2 regions of the Propionispora vibrioides genome follow, and region 1 is predicted to be linked to the other one. Evidence: riboswitches for the same ligand, from Rfam matches in the RefSeq annotation. Region 1 holds a riboswitch; the other holds the start of a gene.
What was found. A riboswitch is a leader RNA that binds a small molecule or an ion and turns the genes downstream of it on or off. The one in region 1 is predicted to bind S-adenosylmethionine.
Positions count from the first base shown of each region.

Region 2: it holds a riboswitch for S-adenosylmethionine, as region 1 does, so the genes downstream of both, BMW43_RS12945 (YezD family protein) here and BMW43_RS07050 (methionine ABC transporter ATP-binding protein) in region 1, are expected to answer to the same signal.

Region 1 is NZ_FODY01000006.1:83,299-87,783, reverse strand. Features, by position in the region: gene BMW43_RS07060 (MetQ/NlpA family ABC transporter substrate-binding protein) at 1-91, opposite strand, end outside; gene BMW43_RS07055 (methionine ABC transporter permease) at 149-802, opposite strand; gene BMW43_RS07050 (methionine ABC transporter ATP-binding protein) at 771-1,829, opposite strand; SAM riboswitch class I at 1,902-2,004, opposite strand; gene BMW43_RS07045 (YerC/YecD family TrpR-related protein) at 2,209-2,514, shown strand; gene hisZ (ATP phosphoribosyltransferase regulatory subunit) at 2,556-3,737, shown strand; gene BMW43_RS07035 (HDIG domain-containing metalloprotein) at 3,757-4,281, shown strand; gene BMW43_RS07030 (D-2-hydroxyacid dehydrogenase) at 4,367-4,485, opposite strand, start outside.
Region 2 is NZ_FODY01000016.1:16,788-21,272, reverse strand. Features, by position in the region: gene BMW43_RS12955 (trans-sulfuration enzyme family protein) at 1-198, shown strand, start outside; gene cysK (cysteine synthase A) at 670-1,602, shown strand; SAM riboswitch class I at 1,891-1,993, shown strand; gene BMW43_RS12945 (YezD family protein) at 2,079-2,252, shown strand; gene BMW43_RS12940 (YezD family protein) at 2,310-2,516, shown strand; gene BMW43_RS12935 (homocysteine synthase) at 2,738-4,024, shown strand; gene BMW43_RS12930 (methyl-accepting chemotaxis protein) at 4,151-4,485, shown strand, end outside.

The DNA of each region.
Region 1 (4,485 bases):
CATTGGGTTCTTTTTTATCATTACTGCCGCAGCCAGCGAAAAGAACCGTCAATGCTAATAGGGAAACCATGAGTAAAACCAGTTTTTTCATAATGAATCCTCCTAAAAAATAATAGATATATGGTCTTGCTTGGAAAACGAATAGCACTTACCTTTTGTTTACTCTGCGGGCCAGATAGTCACCGCAGGATTGAACGATTTGGACCTGAGCAATTAGAATGGCTACCGTGGCCAGCATAATATCGGCGCGGAACCGCTGATAACCATAGCGGATTGCCAAATCGCCCAGACCGCCGCCGCCGATCGCACCGGCCATGGCCGAGTAACCGATCAAGTTGATGATGGTTAAGGTGATCCCTAATATAATAGAAGGAAGCGATTCCGGTATCAATACTTTGCGGATGATTTCAAATGGAGAGGCTCCCATGGCCTGCGCGGCTTCAACCACCCCGTAATCAACCTCTTTCAGAGCCGACTCCACAACCCGGCCGACAAAGGGAATGGCCGCCAGACTTAATGGAACGATAGCTGCATTGGTGCCGATAGAGGTGCCTGTTAATAAGCGGGTTAAGGGAATGATGGCCACCATTAAAATGATAAAGGGAGTAGAACGGGCTGCGTTTACAATACTGCCTAAAACACGGTTGATGTACAGACTTTCCAGGATGCCTCGCTTATCGGTAACAACCAGGATAACACCAAGCGGTATACCGAGCAGGGTGGAAATCAATGTGGAAACAGCAACCATATAGGTTGTGTCAAGCAGGGCTTCAAACAGCAGCATAAGCATGTCTTGGGACATAGCCGATCACCTCGCTTCCCACTTCGTGTGCCTTGGTATATTCAAGCGCCCTATGGATAGCATCCTGGTTGCCTGATAATTCAACAATTAATGTACCGAAGGAGACATTTCTGATATGATCCATATTTCCGTAAAGAATGCTTACATCGATATCAAAGCGCCGGATCATCCCGGCAATGATTGGCTCGCCGGCAGCATCGCCAATAAACGAAAGACGCAGCAACAGTTTACTGTCGGGAAGCGGTGTCCGCGAAAGGGGCATATCTTTAAAATGATCCGGCAAATCGTGATTCATGATGGTGCCGATAAATTCCTGGGTAATGGCTGCCTGGGGCTGGGTAAAGATATCCAAAATAGGTCCTTGCTCGATAATCAAACCATTTTCCATAACTGCCACCTGGTCGCAGATTTCTTTGATAACATGCATTTCGTGGGTTATGAGGACGATGGTTAATTTAAGCTCCCGGTTAATGTCCTTTAATAATTCCAAAATGGACTTGGTAGTTTGCGGGTCAAGGGCCGAAGTGGCCTCGTCGCAAAGTAATACCTTGGGGCGGTTGGCCAAAGCCCGGGCGATACCTACCCGTTGTTTTTGACCGCCGCTTAACTGTGAAGGGTATTGATCGCGTTTGTCCGATAACCCGACCAATTTTAAGAGACGGACTACCGTATCCTCAATATCCTGTTTGGCGTAGCCGGCCAATTCAAGGGGGAAAGCGATGTTGTCAAAAACCGTGCGGGAGGAGAGTAAATTAAAATGCTGAAAAATCATGCCGATTTTTTTTCGTGATTCCCTGAGTTCGTTTTCCGTTAGCTTTGTGATGTCCTGACCGTCGACGATCACTGTTCCGGCCGTAGGCTGCTCTAGACGGTTGATGCAGCGGATCAGCGTACTTTTGCCGGCGCCGCTTTTACCGATTACTCCGAAAATTTCACCAGCCTTGACTTCCAGGTTAATGCCTCGTAAAGCATGAATTTGGCCGGACTGACTGTGGTATACTTTTTCAATCCCGTTTAAACTAATCAATGGGGCTCCTTCCTTTCGCGCAAATAAAAAGATCTCTTCGCAGCGAAGAGACCAGCACATACTCTTGGGCTTCTCTCATCTGCCAGGATAAAATCCTGTAGGAATTGGCACCGTTCCTTCCGGATGGTTGCCGCGGCTTCATTGGGCCAGTCCCTCAGCCAACTCTAGATGATAAATAATATCATTCATTTTTTAAATCCTATCATGGTTTTTTGTATGTGTCAAGAAGATTGTTTGGATAATATCTTTCTTAAACGGACATTTTAATAAAGTTTTCACAGAGTAAAGAAAAAAAGGAATAAAGAAGGAAATCTATTTAGCTGCACGAATATATAATATATTGATATACAGTATGGAAAAATAAGGAGTGACACTAGCCATGCCGGTGAATCCTAAACTAAAGGATCCGTTGATTGATCAACTGTTTCAGGCTATTTTACTGTTGCAGGATGAAGAGGAGTGTTATCAGTTTTTTGAAGATGTTTCCACCATTGGGGAACTTAAGTCTCTAGCGCAGCGCTTGGAGGTTGCCCGGATGTTGCAGTTGGGGTCGACCTATGATGATATTGTGGCAAGAACAGGCGCCAGTACGGCAACCATCAGCCGCGTGAAACGCTGCCTGAATTACGGCGCCGACGGATATGGCATTGTTCTTTCGCGGCTTGACGAAAAGGGAAAAGAGTAAGTTTTTATTGAATTTATGTTGAAACGGAGTGTAACCATTTAATGAAGACAAATGAATTTGTACCGCAAATTCCTTACGGCACCAGAGATTTTTTGCCGCGGGAAGCAAAATATAAACGGATTGTGGAAGGTTCGCTGGCCGGATTATTTGCCAAGTGGGGCTATGATGAGGTGGTCACACCCACTTTTGAATATCTGGAAACTTTGTCTGCCGGCAGTGACGAGCAGATGACGCAGAATATGTTCAAGTTTTTTGATAAAAAGAATCACATTCTGGCGCTACGCCCGGATATGACTACTCCCATTGCCAGGGTGGCATCTACCCGGCTTAAAGAAAACAGTTTGCCGCTCCGCTTATTCTATTTAACCAATGTATTTCGCTATGAGCAGGCGCAGGCCGGACGGCAATGTGAATTCTATCAGGCCGGAGTAGAACTGCTGGGCGTTCCGGGACCGGCGGCCGACGCAGAAATTATTGCTTTGGCTGTACAGGCAATGAAGGATCCCGGTTTGCAAACCTTTCAGGTTAATATTGGCCAGGTGGAATTTATCAACGGAATCATGGAAGAAAGCCGCCTGACCGCCGAACAGCGCCAAAAGGTCAAGCAATGTATGGTAAATCGTAATGTGGTCGGCCTGGGAGAAATTCTGACGGCCAGCGGACTAAGCTCTGACGTTCAGGCTTTGCTGCGGCAGATTCCGCTGTTGTACGGCAAAGAAGAATTGCTGGACCAAGCCTACGCGATGGTTAAGAATCCGGTCAGCCGGGCCGCTCTAGACAACCTGTCCGATATTTACTGCCTGCTGAAAGGGTACGGTGTGGAGCAGTATGTCAATTTTGATTTAGGGATCATCCGGGATTTTGAATACTATACCGGCATGGTATTTGAAGGCTATACGCCCGGACTGGGATTTCCGCTATGCGGTGGCGGACGCTACGATAATATGGTGTCTTCCTTCGGTGTTGACTGCCCATCCACCGGCTTTGCCTTAGGAATAGAGCGGGTATTGCTGGCATTGGAACGGCAGGGTATTTCACTGGACGCTGATTTTCGTGAGTGGTATGTGGGCTGGGAAACCGGCAAACTGACGGAGGCTATTCAAAAGGCTTCTGAATTAAGAATGCAGGGGCAGTCCGTCGAACTGGCCCTATTCCCGCAGTCACGTCAGGAAGCTGCTGCCAGCCAAAAAGCTAAAAGCTGTAAAGAACTTATCTATATTTAGCCTAAGGGAGCAGACTGTCATGTTTTCACGGGTGAAACAAGTGATTTCGGCTCTTACCGCCAGCATAAACAGACATGAGGAAGAATTTGCAAACCGTTATTTGCGACCCGGTGAGCAGGAATTATTTTGGGGCATGAGCATGGCCGAACAGCGGCATGCACTGAATGTAACCTATACGGCGCTTAGTTTTTCCGGCCGGCTGGCGATTGACATACACCGGTTGATTCGCTGCGCTTTGCTGCACGATGTGGGGAAGCGGCGTGGTGATATCAATACAGCCGGTAAAATTATGGCGGTGCTGGCTCATGCCTGTGCTCCCGCCTGGGCTGAAGCCTGGGGCAGGCAAGGACGAGGAACGTTTCCTGCCAATTTGCGGCATGCCTTTTATATCTATTTTAATCATGCCGAGCGGGGAGCTGCGTTACTGAGTCAGGTCGGGACCGAGCCCGAAATTATCGAAATCATAAGGCGACATCATAAAGCTCCGGCCAAGGATGATCCACCGGAGCTTTGTCTTCTCCGAAAGGCCGATAATATGAATTAGGGCGTGTTTGCTTGCAAACTATCCGAAACGCTCCCTGACGGCGCTTTCTGTGCCATGGATCATTCCGTTAGCCTGCAAACACGCCTTAGTACCCCTTTTGTTTATCCACTATATTAAGAATTTGATCATTATCGATAAACCGTGTTAAATCATCGGCAAACAACTGAATGGCGCGATCCAGGTAGCTGGGAGATAAACCGGCCA
Region 2 (4,485 bases), on a different contig from region 1:
CTGATTCAGTTCGCCGAAAGTCTGGGCGGCGTGGAATCTTTGATTACCTTCCCGGCTGTTCAGACACACGCCGATGTGCCGCCCGAGGTTCGGGACCGGCTGGGGGTTTCCGATTGTCTTTTGCGGTTTTCCGTAGGGATTGAGGACGTGGAAGATCTAATTGAGGATTTGCAGCAGGCGTTGCATAATGAAGGATAATGGCCGGAAGAAATGGAGCACTAGGTAACCGCTGATTAAATGAACCTGTCGGGCTGGCGAGAGATTTTTTCGACTGGCAAGGAAGTAAAACCGCAGGAATAGCGGCCCCTATTGCAAGGTTTTGCTGCCGCAGCCAGGCGGAAAAAGATCCGTCAGGACGCGCAGGGTGAATTAATCAGTGGTTACCTAATGGCAAAAAAATCTTGACATTGCCTGTCATTGGTACTATCATGTAAGTAACAAGTTGGTTTGGATGGTAGGCTGATCAGAAAAACTGAAGGCCAAAGGAGATGCTTGCTGCAGCTTCTTTGGCCTTTTTTGTTTATGTGGCGTTTCCTGACCATACCAACAGCAGTTTATACGCCGGATCAAACTGAAAATTTGGTATAGGTCGTATTTGTTCGTGCATAACTATAACCTGGGCTTGATACATTATCATGTAAATTTAAAATATAAACGGGGGTATTTACTATGTCACGTATTGTTAAGAATTTGACCGAATTAATAGGTAACACTCCTCTACTGGAATTTGGCAACTATCGTAAGAACAAAGGGTATGAGGCAGCTGTTATTGCTAAATTGGAATATTTTAATCCTTTAGGCAGCGTTAAAGACCGGATCGGCTATGCCATGATCGCCGATGCGGAAGAAAAAGGCCTGCTTGACAAAGATACTTTGATTGTTGAGCCCACCAGCGGCAATACCGGTGTAGGGCTGGCTTTTGTCGCAGCAGCCAAGGGCTATAAATTGGTGCTGACCATGCCGGAAACCATGAGTATTGAAAGAAGAAAATTACTTAAGGCGTTGGGAGCCGAACTTGTTTTGACGCCGGGTGCGGAAGGCATGAAAGGGGCTATTAAAAAGGCCGAAGAAATTGTGGCGGAAAACCCGAAGGCCTTTATTCCCCAGCAGTTTAAAAATCCGGCCAATCCGGCTATTCACCGCAAGACTACGGCTGAAGAAATTTGGCGCGATACCGACGGCAAGGTTGATATTTTTGTCGGCGGCGTAGGCACGGGCGGTACCATTACCGGTGTTGGCGAAGTTTTGAAACAAAAAAATCCTAACATTAAAATTGTAGCGGTTGAACCGAAGGATTCGCCTGTTTTGTCGGGCGGCAAACCGGGTCCCCATAAAATCCAGGGTATCGGCGCCGGGTTCGTGCCGGACGTGTTCAATAAAGACGTCATTGATGAAATTATTCCGGTAAGCAATGAGGATGCTTTCGCCACCGGCCGGGAACTGGCCAGAACCGAAGGCCTGCTTGTCGGTATTTCCAGCGGTGCGGCAGCCTATGCAGCAACCCAACTGGCCTTGCGTCCGGAGAATAAAGGAAAGACCATTGTAGTGCTCTTGCCGGATACCGGTGAACGGTATCTGTCGACAAGTTTATTTGAAGAATAATAGTAGGCTCGGCTGATCGGACATGACGAAGGCTGGAGTTTGCACTGCGATGGCGCAAACTCCAGCCTTATTTCTATACCGGTGGCCGGCTCTCGCAGAGGGTTCTGTTTTTCCCTTTATTTAAGAACGGCTACCGGGAATGGCATGATCCAAACTTACCGGACATATACTACCTGTAAGCAGCTCAGCGTGCGCTGAGACAGAAAACTGGTCTGCTTGCTTGGCGGTAAATAGTTATTGACACTGTTATTACCCTATGATACTATTTCATATAAGTTGATAAAGTAGCTCTTATCCAGAGAGGTCGAGGGACTGGCCCGAAGAAACCCGGCAACCGGCAGCAATGCAGTGGTGCTAATTCCAGCAGGATAATTAATCCTGGCGATGAGAGGAAAGTATGACCCCAAACCCTTTCCTTGGAAAGGGTTTTCTTAGTTTCAACCCGGCCGATACAAACTGCTTATAGAGGTGTGAGCATGGCAAATACAAAAAAGAACGTAAGTGCGGTGCAGCAGGAAGTTGTGCCCCAGGCGGTTATGGACCAAATTGAAAAGGTTATTAATAGCACATTGCACGGTTCAGTTACCTTAATCGTCCAGGACTCCCGTATTATCCAGATTGAGCGGGTCGAGAAAATTAGATTATGCTGATACGATAAAGGCAATGGAAAAGATATAGTTAGCAGCGGGGGGAGGCGGCGAGGATTTATGCCTGCAAAAAAGGAAGCAGTTTCACAGGAGGCGGCCAATCAGGCTAAATCGCAGGCTTTGCGCAAACGGATCGCAGAGGCTGTGGACGGACTGAAATTTGGCCAGGTGGTCATTGTGATCAAGGACGGCAAGGTCACCCAGCTTGACCGGACCGAAAAACAGCGGTTTACCGGTGTTGAAGGGATTTATGGTGACGGAATATAACGATAAACCGATAAAATATTACAGGCGGCGGGGACTGGCCGAGACCGGGCAAAGACTGGTAAAAAAAGGCTTGACTTGCTGAGGGCTTCATGGTATTTTATAACAAAAGAAGATAGTGAATAAGCTGATCAGAAAGACTGAAGGCTAAGGAAACACCTCGAGTGCTTTCCTTGGCTTTTTTATTATCACAACAATATAGCGAATAGAGAGGGGTACATATTATGGCATTACCGGAAAACTTGAAATTTGACTCAGTGGCTGTCCACGGCGGACAAGAACCCGACCCAACCACAGGTTCCCGAGCAGTTCCGATTTATCAAACCACATCCTATAATTTTCGCGACAGCGAACATGGCGCCAATCTATTCGGTCTAAAGGAAGCGGGCAATATTTATACCCGTATCATGAATCCTACCACTGACGTATTTGAAAAACGGGTAGCGGCCTTGGAAGGCGGCGTTGGCGCCCTGGCCTTTGCTTCCGGTCATGCTGCTATCAGCGCGGCTATTTTCAACATTGCCCAGGCCGGTGATGAAATTATCAGCTCGTCAACGCTGTACGGCGGTACCTACAATATGTTTACCTACACCCTGCCTCGTTTGGGTATTAAGGTAATCTTAGTCGATCCCAGCGATCCGGAAAACTTCCGTAAGGCCATAACGCCGAAAACCAAGGCTATTTATGGTGAAACCATCGGCAACCCTAAAATTGACGTGTTTAATTTTAAAGCCGTAGCGGCTATTGCCCATGAAAATGGTATTCCCTTGATTATTGACAGTACCTTTGCCACGCCTTACCTGTCACGGCCGATTGAATTCGGCGCCGATATTGTTATTCACTCGGCTACCAAGTTTATTGGCGGTCATGGCAGTTCGATGGGCGGTATCGTGATTGACGGCGGTAAGTTCAACTGGGACAACGGCAAGTTCCCGCTGCTTAGCGATGCCGATCCCAGCTATCACGGCCTGAGCTATACCGAAGCGTTAGGCGAAGCGGCATTCATTACCCGCCTGCGCATCCAGGTGTTGCGCGATTTAGGCGCTGCCCTAAGCCCGTTCAACAGCTTCCTGTTTTTGCAGGGCCTGGAAACGCTGCATCTCAGAATGGAACGGCATAGCCAGAATGCCTTGGCAGTAGCTGAATTCCTGGAAAGCCATGAGCAGGTATCGTGGGTAAGCTATCCGGGCCTTGCCAGTCATCCGGATCATGAACTGGCTAAGGAGTACCTGGCGAAAGGGGCCGGTGCTATCTTAACCTTTGGCATTAAGGGCGGCCTGGAAGCGGGTAAGAAGTTCATTGACTCGCTCAAGCTTTTCTCTATTCTGGCCAATGTGGGCGATGCCAAGTCGCTGGTTATCCACCCGGCCAGCACTACCCATTCGCAGTTGACTTCGGAACAGCGGGCAGCGGCCGGCGCACCGGACGACATGATACGTCTCTCGGTCGGTATTGAAGATGCAGCGGATATTATTGCCGATCTGGAACAGGCCCTGCAAGCAGCTAAATAGCATTGTTTCTTGGTTTTTCATTGACAAAAAGAGAACATTTCGCTAGAATTTAGAATATAAATTTTGGCAAAGGAGCCATTTCTCTAAGGGGAGAAGTGGCTCTATTTTTTTGAGGAGGCGGCGACGATGCGGTGGTTTAGCAGCAAAGGGTTACAGCAATTGGCCGAACAGACGAGTCAATATGCAGCCGGGAATATAGCAGGTGAATTGAAGCCGGAGGAGTATCCGAAGGAGCTGCAGCCGCTGGCCGGGCATATTCAGGCCATGGCGGAAATGATCCGCAGCTTTACTCAGGAGTCGCAGGTGGCGTCCAGCCAGGTGATGGCCGCCGTAAAACAGGTTAACAAAGCCATTGTCAATGCCGATACGCTGGGCGGCAAGATTCATCAGGAGACTGCCGGCACGCAGAAGCTGGCCGCCAGTCTCCTGAACGGAGCCTCCCAGGCCAAACAGGAAATCGA